Alloalcanivorax dieselolei B5: one gene and its partner. The protein of the gene in region 1 interacts with the protein of each later gene in a pairwise test. Links are inferred from orthologs where the notes say so. Each region holds a gene or a part of one and is shown on either strand. Other genes may lie near its edges.

Region 1 (5,240 bases):
CCGCGGTGGGCGAGGGAGTGGAAGGCTTCGCGGTGGGCGAACGGGTGGTGTACGTCTCCGGCAACTACGGCGCTTACGCCGACGAACGGAGGATCAGCGCCGATACCCTGGTGAAGATTCCCGATGGCGTGGATGAAATCAGCGCCGCCTCGATGATGGTGCGCGGCTCCACCGCCCACGTGCTGCTGCATCAGGTGTTTCCGTTACAGGCCGGCCAGACCATCCTGGTGCAATCCGCCGCCGGCGGTGTCGGGCAACTGCTGGTGCAGTGGGCACACCATATGGGCGCCACGGTAATCGGCACCGTCGGCAGTGAGGAAAAAGCGGAGCTGGTGCGCGCCCGGGGCTGTGACCACGTGATCCTCTACCGTGAGGAGGATATCGTCGAGCGGGTCCGGGCGATCACCCAAGGCGAGGGCGTGGCGGTGGCCTACGATTCCGTCGGCAAGGACACCTTCTATGCGTCCCTGGACTGCCTGGCGCCGCTGGGACATCTGGTCAACTTTGGCCAGTCCTCCGGCCCGGTGGAACCGATGCCGGTCTCGCTGCTGGCGCGCGGCTCCAACACCGTGGTGCGGCCCATGCGCGGCCACTACACCCGTGACCCGAAAGAGCGGGACGCCACCGCCGCCGCCTTCTTCGAGGCCCTGAAAAGCGGCGTGCTGACACCGGAGCCGCCGCGGGTGTATCCGTTCGAACAAATCGGACAGGCGCATCAGGACATGGAGGACCGCCTCACCAGCGGCGCGGTGGCATTGAAGGTGTAAGACTGACCGCGGTCCGTTGATCCGCTCTTACAGGTCAGCTTACGAAGCCGCTGTAGGAGCTTGCCCTGCAAGCGAATGGGCTCGAGGCAAAAAAGATTCGCCAGCAGGGCTAGCTCCTACAGGGGCCTTGTAGCGACCTGTGGGACTATGATTGCGAGATCGACTTACAAAGCGTTCTCTCGCGTGGAATGAACACCGAGGCCGGACACAAAGGCCGGGACCCCGTACAATGCCGCCATGACGGAACCGGCCCCCCCTTCTTATCCGGTCCCCGCCGCGGCGGTGGATCGGGAGATTGAAATCAACAAAAGCCGCTTCATCGCCTGGCTGCGACCGGTCACCAACCGGGCGGCGGCACAGGCGGTGCTGGCGGAAGCCCGTGAGCGTTACCCGGACGCCACCCATCACTGCTATGCCTGGCTGATCGGGCCGCCGTCCTCCGCCCAGGGCGCCGCCAACGACGACGGCGAGCCCTCCGGCACCGCCGGACGACCAATTCTCAATGTGCTGCAGCACAAAGGCGTGGGCGACGCCATGGTGGTGGTGATCCGCTACTTCGGTGGCGTCAAGCTGGGGGCCGGCGGCCTGGTGCGGGCCTATTCCGCCGCGGCGGAAGCGGTGCTGGCGGCCATGGAAGTGATTGAGCAGGAGCCCACCAGCGAGGTCACCGTGAGCCTGGACTTCGCTGGCGAGCAACCCTTGCGCCACTGGTGCGGCCAGCATGAAGCCGAGCTGATGGAGATCCAGTATGGCGAGGGCGTGACCGCCCGCGTCAGCCTGCCGGATCTGGCTCTGGGGGATCTGCACGCATTCTGCGCGGCGCATGGGTTTGCCATCGAGAAACCGTAGGGAGATGGAATCTTCGCCAGCAGGCTGGCTCCCACAGAGCCAAACATACGACGCCTTTCACCATGGGCTAACCATTCCACTCCAGGCACTCTCGAAAACCCCATTCCGATAATAAAAGGAGAGCCCCATGTCCATTGTCGATCCGGACAAAGACCGCCTGCCGGATATCCTCGCCGGCATTCCCGCCGATACCCCCATCGTCATGCTCAACCTGCTGCGTTTCCGTGCCGTCGCCCACTACCGGAAAAGCGGTGATGCCGACTACGATGGCCGCGAAGCCTACCGGCGCTATTCCGAAGTGGCGTTCCGCAAAGTCGAAGGCGTGGGCGGCAAACTGATCTGGTCCGGGGATGCCCTGGCCGGGGTGATCGCGCCGCCGGATGAGCACTGGGATGAAGTGCTGCTGGTGCGTTACCCCTCGATCCAGGCCTTCGCCGCTATGCTGGCGGACCCGGAGTACCGGGAAGCCACCCGTCACCGCACCGCCGCCCTGGAAGAAGCCCGCCTTGTCGCCATGAAGCAGTCGCCATGAAACAACAGTCCGGTTAATGCTCTGTAACAATTCCGTATCAAAGGGTTGAACAGACCGCCAAAGAGCCCTGGCCCCTTGCGCTGGAGCCCGCCCGCCGGTACCGTCCTGGCCTGCCGGGGCCCGGGGGCGGTCATAAACCGGTAACAGTGAATCCCGAGCCTGTTGCTTTGATGCGCATGGCGCGGGGCACCGTACCAGCCGTGATTTCTGTCGAACAGAACACAGCGCGCCGGGGTCCGCGATGGCGAAATGATCAGGGCCTCGGGCCGGGCAGGGTCGGGGAATCGCCTTTGCTATAGCCATCTGGTGGTAAAGTCGATGTAAAATGCCGGCTGCCGCCGTATTCACGACGTAACGGCCGGGTCATAATCCCGCTCCGGAAGGAGTGTAAAAACGGGTTGGAAAAGGATCCCCAGTGGTTGATTGGGCTAAGTGGTTAAAAGGCAGCGCCGCCGTCGCGCTGATCGGATGGGTGTCCGGGGTGCAAGCCGCGCCCTGGGTGGAAACCGGTGATCTGCGAGCCAGGCACCACGTGGAAGCACTGTCCGCCATGGGCTGCTTCAAGGGGCTGACCCTGACCTGGCCGCTGAACTGGTCGGCGATTGCCGTGGGTATGTCCGGCATGCCGGAAGAGTGCCGCAGCTCCGACCACGCCGCTTACTTGCGCGCCGCCATGGATCAGGCCAAGGGCCAGACCCGCACCGCCACCCTCACGCTCGGCGGCGCCAACCAGGAACCGCTGTTTTCCCATTTCGGCTCCCAGCCCATGGGCGAAGCCGATGCCCGCATGGCCGTCAGCTATACGGGCCGGCGCTGGGCCGCCAACATCGAAGCCCAATACATCGACAACAACCGTGATGAGCGCGAAGTGCGCGCCGACGGCAGCTACCTGGCCGGCCGTCTCGGCAACTGGCAACTGGGCGTCGGCGCCATCGATCGCTGGTGGGGCCCGGGCTGGCACAGCTCCCTGGCCTGGTCATCCAACGCTCGTCCGGTGGCCGGTTTCTGGGTCAGCCGCCAAACCCCCTATGCACCCCAGTCCCGCTGGCTCAACTGGATCGGCCCCTGGGATCTGCAGATGTTCGGTGGGCAACTGGAACAGGATCGCGGCATCCCCGATGCCAAATTGCTGGGTGGCCGCCTGACGCTGCGTCCGGCCTCTTTCTTGCAAATCGGCTTCACCCGTTTGTTCCAATGGGGTGGGGATGGGGCAACCGAAGGTGGCGGGTCTTTGTGGGATGCCATCATCGGCAAGGACAACGGTCAGCAGAACCAGGATCCTAGCAACCAGGTCGCTGGTTTTGATTTCCGTGCAAGCTTCCCGTTGTTCGGTGTGCCCACCAGTTTCTATGGCCAGGCCATGGGCGAGGACGAGGCCGGTTACATGCCGTCCAAGTACGCCACCCAGTTCGGTTTCGACTTCCTTACCCATATGGGCAAGGGCAGTCAGCGCTTTTTCATCGAGGGCGCCAACACCGTGGCTGGGGATCTGTTCGGCAATGCCCGCGAAGGCGTGATGTACGAACATTCAAGATATACCAGCGGCTTCCGATATTATGGACGCAATCTGGCCAGCACCTGGGAAAGCGACGCCAAGGTGGCGACCCTGGGGGTACAGCAGTTCTTCCGCAGTGGCGTGGTGTTCACCGCGGCCCTCAGCAGCGCCACCCTTAACGTGGATGGCGGCAAACGGGCTCATGTGCACCCGGACGGCGCCGAAATCCTCCAGGCCGTGGATGAGCAGGATGTGATCCTCGGCGAGCTGCGTCTGGAACACGATTTTCTCGGTGGCCGGCTCACCTGGGCCTTGGCCGCCACCGACGATCCGGTGGAAACCTTCGCTGGCGAGAGCGAACGTTTGACCGCCATGGCGCAATGGCGCCGTACCTTTGACTGGTAACAGGATTTTCCGGTGACTATGACGACAACTACCAAGTCCCTGCTGATCACCGCTCTGCTGGGCGTGTTGGGCGGTTGTGCCTTCGCTCCGGGCGCGCACATTTCCAATGCGCCGGGCTGGTTCAGCGAAGACGACGGCGTGGAAGCCGAGGCGCTGCCCGACGTGGTGGAAATACACGAGATCAGCACCGCCATTCTGCGGCAGACCGAGCAGGAAGGGCCGCTGATGCCCCCCGAGGGGTTGCTGGACGAACCGGAAGACTACGATTACCGGGTGGGCCCCGGTGATGTGCTGCAAATCACCGTTTGGGACCATCCGGAGCTGACCATCCCCGCCGGTTCCATGCGCAGTCCCTCCGAAGCGGGTAACTGGGTGCACAATGACGGCACTATCTTTTACCCCTATGTGGGGAAAATCGACGTCAACGGCCTGAAAGTCACCGAGATCCGCGAGCTGATCACAAGCCGCATCTCCCAATACATCGAAGACCCGCAGGTGGACGTCACCGTGGCGGCGTTCCGCAGCCAGAAGGTCTACGTCACCGGTGAAGTGAAACAGCCGGGCGCCTACCCCATCACCAACGTGCCCATGCGTCTGTTGGACGCGGTGAACGCCGCCGGCGGCCTGGGCGAAAACGCGGACTGGACCGATGTGGATTTGAGCCGTGATGGCACGGACTATCGTCTGAGTTTGAGAGCGGTGTACCAGGAAGGGAATCCGGCTCATAACGTGCTGATGCGTCCCGGTGACGTGGTGCATGTGGCCCGCAACGAAGACAACAAGGTGTTTGTGCTGGGTGAAGTGAAGGAAGCTCAGCCGGTACCGATGACCCGCAATGGCCTGACCCTGGCGGAAGCCCTGTCCACCGTGGGCGGCTTCAATCAGCAGACCGCGGACGCTTCCGGGGTCTTCGTGATTCGCCGTGCCCAACCAGGCGCGGAGAACCTGGTGGATGTGTATCAACTGAATGCCAAGGATGCCACGGCTCTGGTGATGGCGGATGCGTTCAATCTGCAATCCCGCGATATCGTCTATATCACGGCGGCGCCGGTAGCCCGTTGGAATCGTGTGATCCAGAATATTCTGCCCACAGTGCAGATGATCTACTTCGGTTCTCTTGCCCAGGATCGGATATGGGATCGCGATAACTGATGTTTGAGAACATCCTTGTGGTATGCGACGGCAATATCTG
Region 2 (4,538 bases), 150 kb from region 1 along the record:
GTGGCGTTACCTTCCAGCACCCCGGCGGCACGGCACAGGATGTCGGCGGACTCGTCACTGCAATCGATGGCGACAAGAATTCTTTGATACGGAGCAGTCACGGCGATCTCCCTCGAACGCTTTTCACCGAGTATAGCCCGCTCCCGGGAAGCGGTCGATTGATGCTGATCAAGGCCCGCCCGGCGGGCGATCCGGCCCGGGCGGGAAGGCCATGGGCAGGGCCCCCGGGAGGCACCGAAAAGGGATTGTGCCACCCCGAAGCTTGACCGGACGTTAGCGCCGCTGTCTAAATAGGCGCCCCTGAGGGCCCCCGAAACGGGGCCTGGACATCGTATCCGGCCGGGGAAGGCCGGATCGACCGACTTCTCGGTAATTCAGTAGTGGGTGACGAACGTAATGGGTAAGTCCCTGGTAATTGTGGAGTCGCCGGCCAAGGCGAAAACCATTAACCGCTATTTGGGCGATGACTTCATCGTCAAGTCCAGTGTGGGCCACGTGCGCGATCTGCCGGTCAGCGGCGGTGGCAAAAAGTCCACGCCCCAGGAACGGGCCAAGGAGGCGGCCTATACCCGTTCGCTGCCAAAGGAAGAGCGCGAGGCCTATAAAAAGAAGAAAGCGCAGTCTCAGCTGATCAACCGCATGGGGGTGGACCCGGAGCACGGTTGGAAGGCGCACTACGAGATCCTGCCCGGCAAGGAAAAGGTCATCGATGAACTCAAGCGCCTGGCCGTCAACGCCGAGCGCATCTATCTGGCCACTGACTTGGACCGCGAAGGGGAGGCCATTGCCTGGCACCTGCGTGAGGTGATCGGCGGCGACGATGAGCGCTTCGACCGGGTGGTGTTCAACGAGATCACCAAGAAAGCGATCCAGGCCGCCTTCCAGGAGCCGGGCAAGCTGGACATGAGCCGGGTGGAAGCCCAGCAGGCGCGCCGTTTCCTCGATCGGGTGGTGGGGTTCATGATCTCGCCGCTGCTGTGGGAAAAGATCGCCCGCGGCCTGTCCGCCGGCCGGGTGCAGTCGGTGGCGGTGGAACTGGTGGTGGAGCGCGAGCGGGAAATCCGTGCGTTCACCCCGGAGGAATTCTGGGAACTGCACGCCGACACCCACGACAGCAAGCAGAAAGCGGACGAACTGCGTCTGCAGGTGGCCCGCCACCAGGGCGAAAACTTCCGCCCGAACAACGGCGAGGATGCGGAGCGCCACCGCGAGGCCCTGCGCCGCGCCGGCCAGTTGACCATTTCCCAGCGCGAGGAGCGGCCGACCCGATCGAAACCCTCGGCGCCGTTTATTACCTCCACGCTGCAGCAGGCGGCGAGTACCCGTCTGGGCTTCGGGGTGAAGAAAACCATGATGATGGCCCAGCGTCTCTACGAGGCCGGCCATATCACCTACATGCGTACCGATTCCACCAACCTGAGCGCGGACGCGGTGACGGCGTGCCGGGCCTGGATCGACGACAAGCTGGGCGAGAAATATCTGCCGGCGAAACCGCTGTCCTATTCCAGCAAGGAAGGCGCGCAGGAAGCCCACGAAGCGATCCGGCCTTCCGACGTTAATCGCACCTCCGAGTCGCTCAAGGACATGGAGCGCGATGCCCAGCGCCTCTACGAATTGATCCGCCGTCAGTTCATCGCCTGCCAGATGCCGCCGGCGGAATACCTGAGCACCACGCTGACCGCCGAGGCGGACGGCTACGAACTCAAGGCCAAGGGCCGCATCATGAAGTTCGACGGCTGGACCCGGATCCTGCCGCCGGCGGCGCGCAAGGGGCAGGAAGACACGGTACTGCCGGACCTCAAGCAGGGCGACGTGCTGGTCATCGATCAGGTGGATGCGACCCAGCATTTCACCAAGCCGCCGGCCCGTTACACCGAGGCCAGCCTGGTCAAGGAACTGGAAAAACGCGGCATCGGCCGGCCGTCCACCTACGCCTCGATCATTTCCACGATCCAGGATCGCGGTTATGTGCGGCAGGAAAGCCGCCGCTTTTACGCGGAGAAAATGGGCGACATCGTCACCGATCGCCTGGTGGAAAATTTCCCCAACCTGATGGATTACAACTTCACCGCGCGGATGGAGGAAACCCTCGACGAGATCGCCGAGGGCAAACGTCACTGGCGCGATGTGCTCAACGATTTTTACCAGGATTTCCAGGCCAAGCTGGACGCCGCCCAAGGCGAGGGCAGTGGCAAGCAGGCCAAGGGCGGCATGCGCGCCAATCTGCCCACGGACACCGACATCGCCTGTCCCACCTGTGGCCGTCCGATGCAGATCCGGACCGGTTCCACCGGGGTCTTCCTGGGTTGCTCCGGTTACAGCCTGCCGCCCAAGGAGCGCTGCACCGCCACGCTCAATCTGCTTCCCGGCGAGGAGGCGGTGCGGGCCGACGATGACGAGGCGGAAACCCAGGAACTGCGCCGCAAGAAGCGTTGCCCCAAATGCGGCACGGCGATGGAATCCTTCCTCATCGACGAGAAGCGCAAGTTGCACGTCTGCGGTAACAACCCGGATTGCGACGGCTACGTGGTGGAGCAGGGCGAGTTCCGTATCAAGGGCTACGACGGTCCGACCCTGGAGTGTGAAAAGTGCGGCAGTGAGATGCAGCTGCGCACCGGCCGGTTCGGCAAGTTCTTCAAATGCACCAATGATGACTGTGGCAACACCCGCAAGCTGCTGAAGAACGGCGAACCGGCGCCGCCCCGCGCCGATCCGATCCCCATGCCGCATCTCAAGTGCGAGAAAGTGGACGATCACTACCTGCTGCGCGACGGTGCTTCCGGCCTGTTCCTGGCCGCCAGCAAGTTCCCCAAGAACCGGGAAACGCGGGCGCCGCTGGTGGAGGAGATCCAGTCCGTGGCGGAGCAACTGGACCCCAAACACCGTTATCTCGCGCAAGCGCCCGGCGAGGACGCCGAGGGCCGCAAGGCGATACTGCGCTACAGCCGCAAGGCCAAGGAGCAGTATGTGATGACCGAGGAAGAGGGCAAGCCCACCGGCTGGTATGCCTTCTATCGGGACGGCAAGTGGGAAGTGGAAGAGAAGAAAGCCGCACCGAAGAAAAAGGCGGCGGCGAAGAAGAAAACCGCCGCCAGGAAGAAGGCCGCCGCTCGCCGGTCCTGAACCGCGAATAGCCGGAGATAACCATGTCCCGAATGGTGCGGGAAAACGAAATCAGCGGCCTGCGTGAGCGGCTGTTCTTCGCCCGCGACTTGCTCAAGACACTGCGGGCCGAGGCCGGCAGTCCGATGGGGCACCGTCTGGCGCTGCGCGGCGCGGTGGTGTTTCATCTCTACTCGGTGCTGGTGGGCATGGCGCGGCAGTCCGCCAAGTCCTACCAGGTGCCCGGTTACGATGACCTGATCAGTCTCGCCGCCCTGGAGCGGGCCTTCGCCGATACCGGTGTCCGCGCCCCGGAAATGCAACTGCTGATCCAGGCGCGGCAGGATCGCTCCGATCCGGTATGCTGGCTGGATCTGGAGCTGCGCGCGGCGGTGGGCGCCGCCGGTCTGGCGCGCCGGGCCACGCCTCCCGGTGATACCAACGCCCTGGCTCTGCGCGCCGAGGATCCTTATGCGCCCTTGGCCGATGGTGACCTGGAGCGTTTGCAAAAGGCGGCCGACCGGGTGGAGGAATTGCTCGGTTTGTTCGGTACTTATATGGACGAATGGTAAGCGGGGAGCGCCATGCTGTTACTGATCATCTTCGCCGCCGTCGCTTTGGGGTTCTCGTTCCTCTGCTCGATTCTGGAAGCCGCTCTGTTGTCCATTACGCCCAGCTATATCGCCGGTCTCAAGGACGACAACCCCAAGCTGTTTGAACGCCTGCGGCACCTCAAGGACGATATCGACGACCCACTGGCGGCCATTCTCACGCTCAATACCATCGCCCATACCGCCGGCGCCACCGGGGTCGGCGCCCAGGTGGCGGTGCTGTTCGGGGAAACCTGGCTGGGGGTGGCCTCGGCGGTCATGACCCTGGCCATCCTGATCGTCTCCGAGATTATTCCGAAGACCATCGGCGCCAAATTCTGGCGTGCCCTGGCGCCGCTGCTGCCGCCGGTGCTCAATGTCATGATCTGGGTGCTCAAGCCGTTCGTGTGGTTATCGAAAATGATCACCCGGCGGATCGGCGACGGCGAGCCGGATACCGACATCAGGGCGGAGTTGAAGGCGATGGCGTCCATCGGCCACGAACAGCAGGCGCTGGATGAGGGTGAGCGCCGGGTCATCGCCAATATTCTCAGTCTCCATGAAATCAGGGTCGACAAGGTGATGACCCCGCGCACGGTGGTGGAATCGCTGCGCCCGGAACAGACCGTGGCCGAGGTGCGCCATCACCTGGTGTCCACGCCTTTTTCCCGTTATCCGGTGCTCAATGACAAGGACGAAGCGGTTGGCTATGTGCACAAAAGCGACCTGCTGGAAGTGGCGGACGAGCGCACCGTGGGCGAGCTGGCCCGTGCCATGGCCTTGTTCCGCACCGACACCAATATCGAGGCGGTGTTTGGTGAGATGCTGCGTGACCGGCAACACCTG

The links. The genes of interacting proteins can lie anywhere in the genome.
Region 2: the proteins of B5T_RS08320 (region 1) and topA interact in binary tests that used the Escherichia coli proteins (3 or more experiments, as listed by UniProt). The link is inferred for Alloalcanivorax dieselolei B5 from one-to-one orthologs.

The regions. Positions count from the first base shown.
Region 1 is NC_018691.1:1,814,634-1,819,873, forward strand. Bases 1-2,810 are described here. They hold B5T_RS08320 (YigZ family protein), read left to right. Parts: upstream 1-1,004; coding sequence 1,005-1,616; downstream 1,617-2,810. Other genes in these bases: B5T_RS08315 (quinone oxidoreductase family protein), read left to right, coding at 1-767; B5T_RS08325 (DUF1330 domain-containing protein), read left to right, coding at 1,744-2,148; B5T_RS08330 (capsule assembly Wzi family protein), read left to right, coding at 2,564-2,810. In the rest of the region: more of B5T_RS08330, read left to right, coding at 2,811-4,048; B5T_RS08335 (polysaccharide export protein), read left to right, coding at 4,067-5,200; B5T_RS08340 (low molecular weight protein-tyrosine-phosphatase), read left to right, coding at 5,200-5,240.
Region 2 is NC_018691.1:1,968,700-1,973,237, forward strand. What follows is about bases 1-3,323. They hold topA (type I DNA topoisomerase), read left to right. Parts: upstream 1-396; coding sequence 397-3,123; downstream 3,124-3,323. Other genes in these bases: B5T_RS08925 (universal stress protein), read right to left, coding at 1-101; B5T_RS08935 (hypothetical protein), read left to right, coding at 3,147-3,323. Outside these bases: more of B5T_RS08935, read left to right, coding at 3,324-3,674; B5T_RS08940 (CNNM domain-containing protein), read left to right, coding at 3,687-4,538. UniProt on the Escherichia coli protein: Releases the supercoiling and torsional tension of DNA, which is introduced during the DNA replication and transcription, by transiently cleaving and rejoining one strand of the DNA duplex.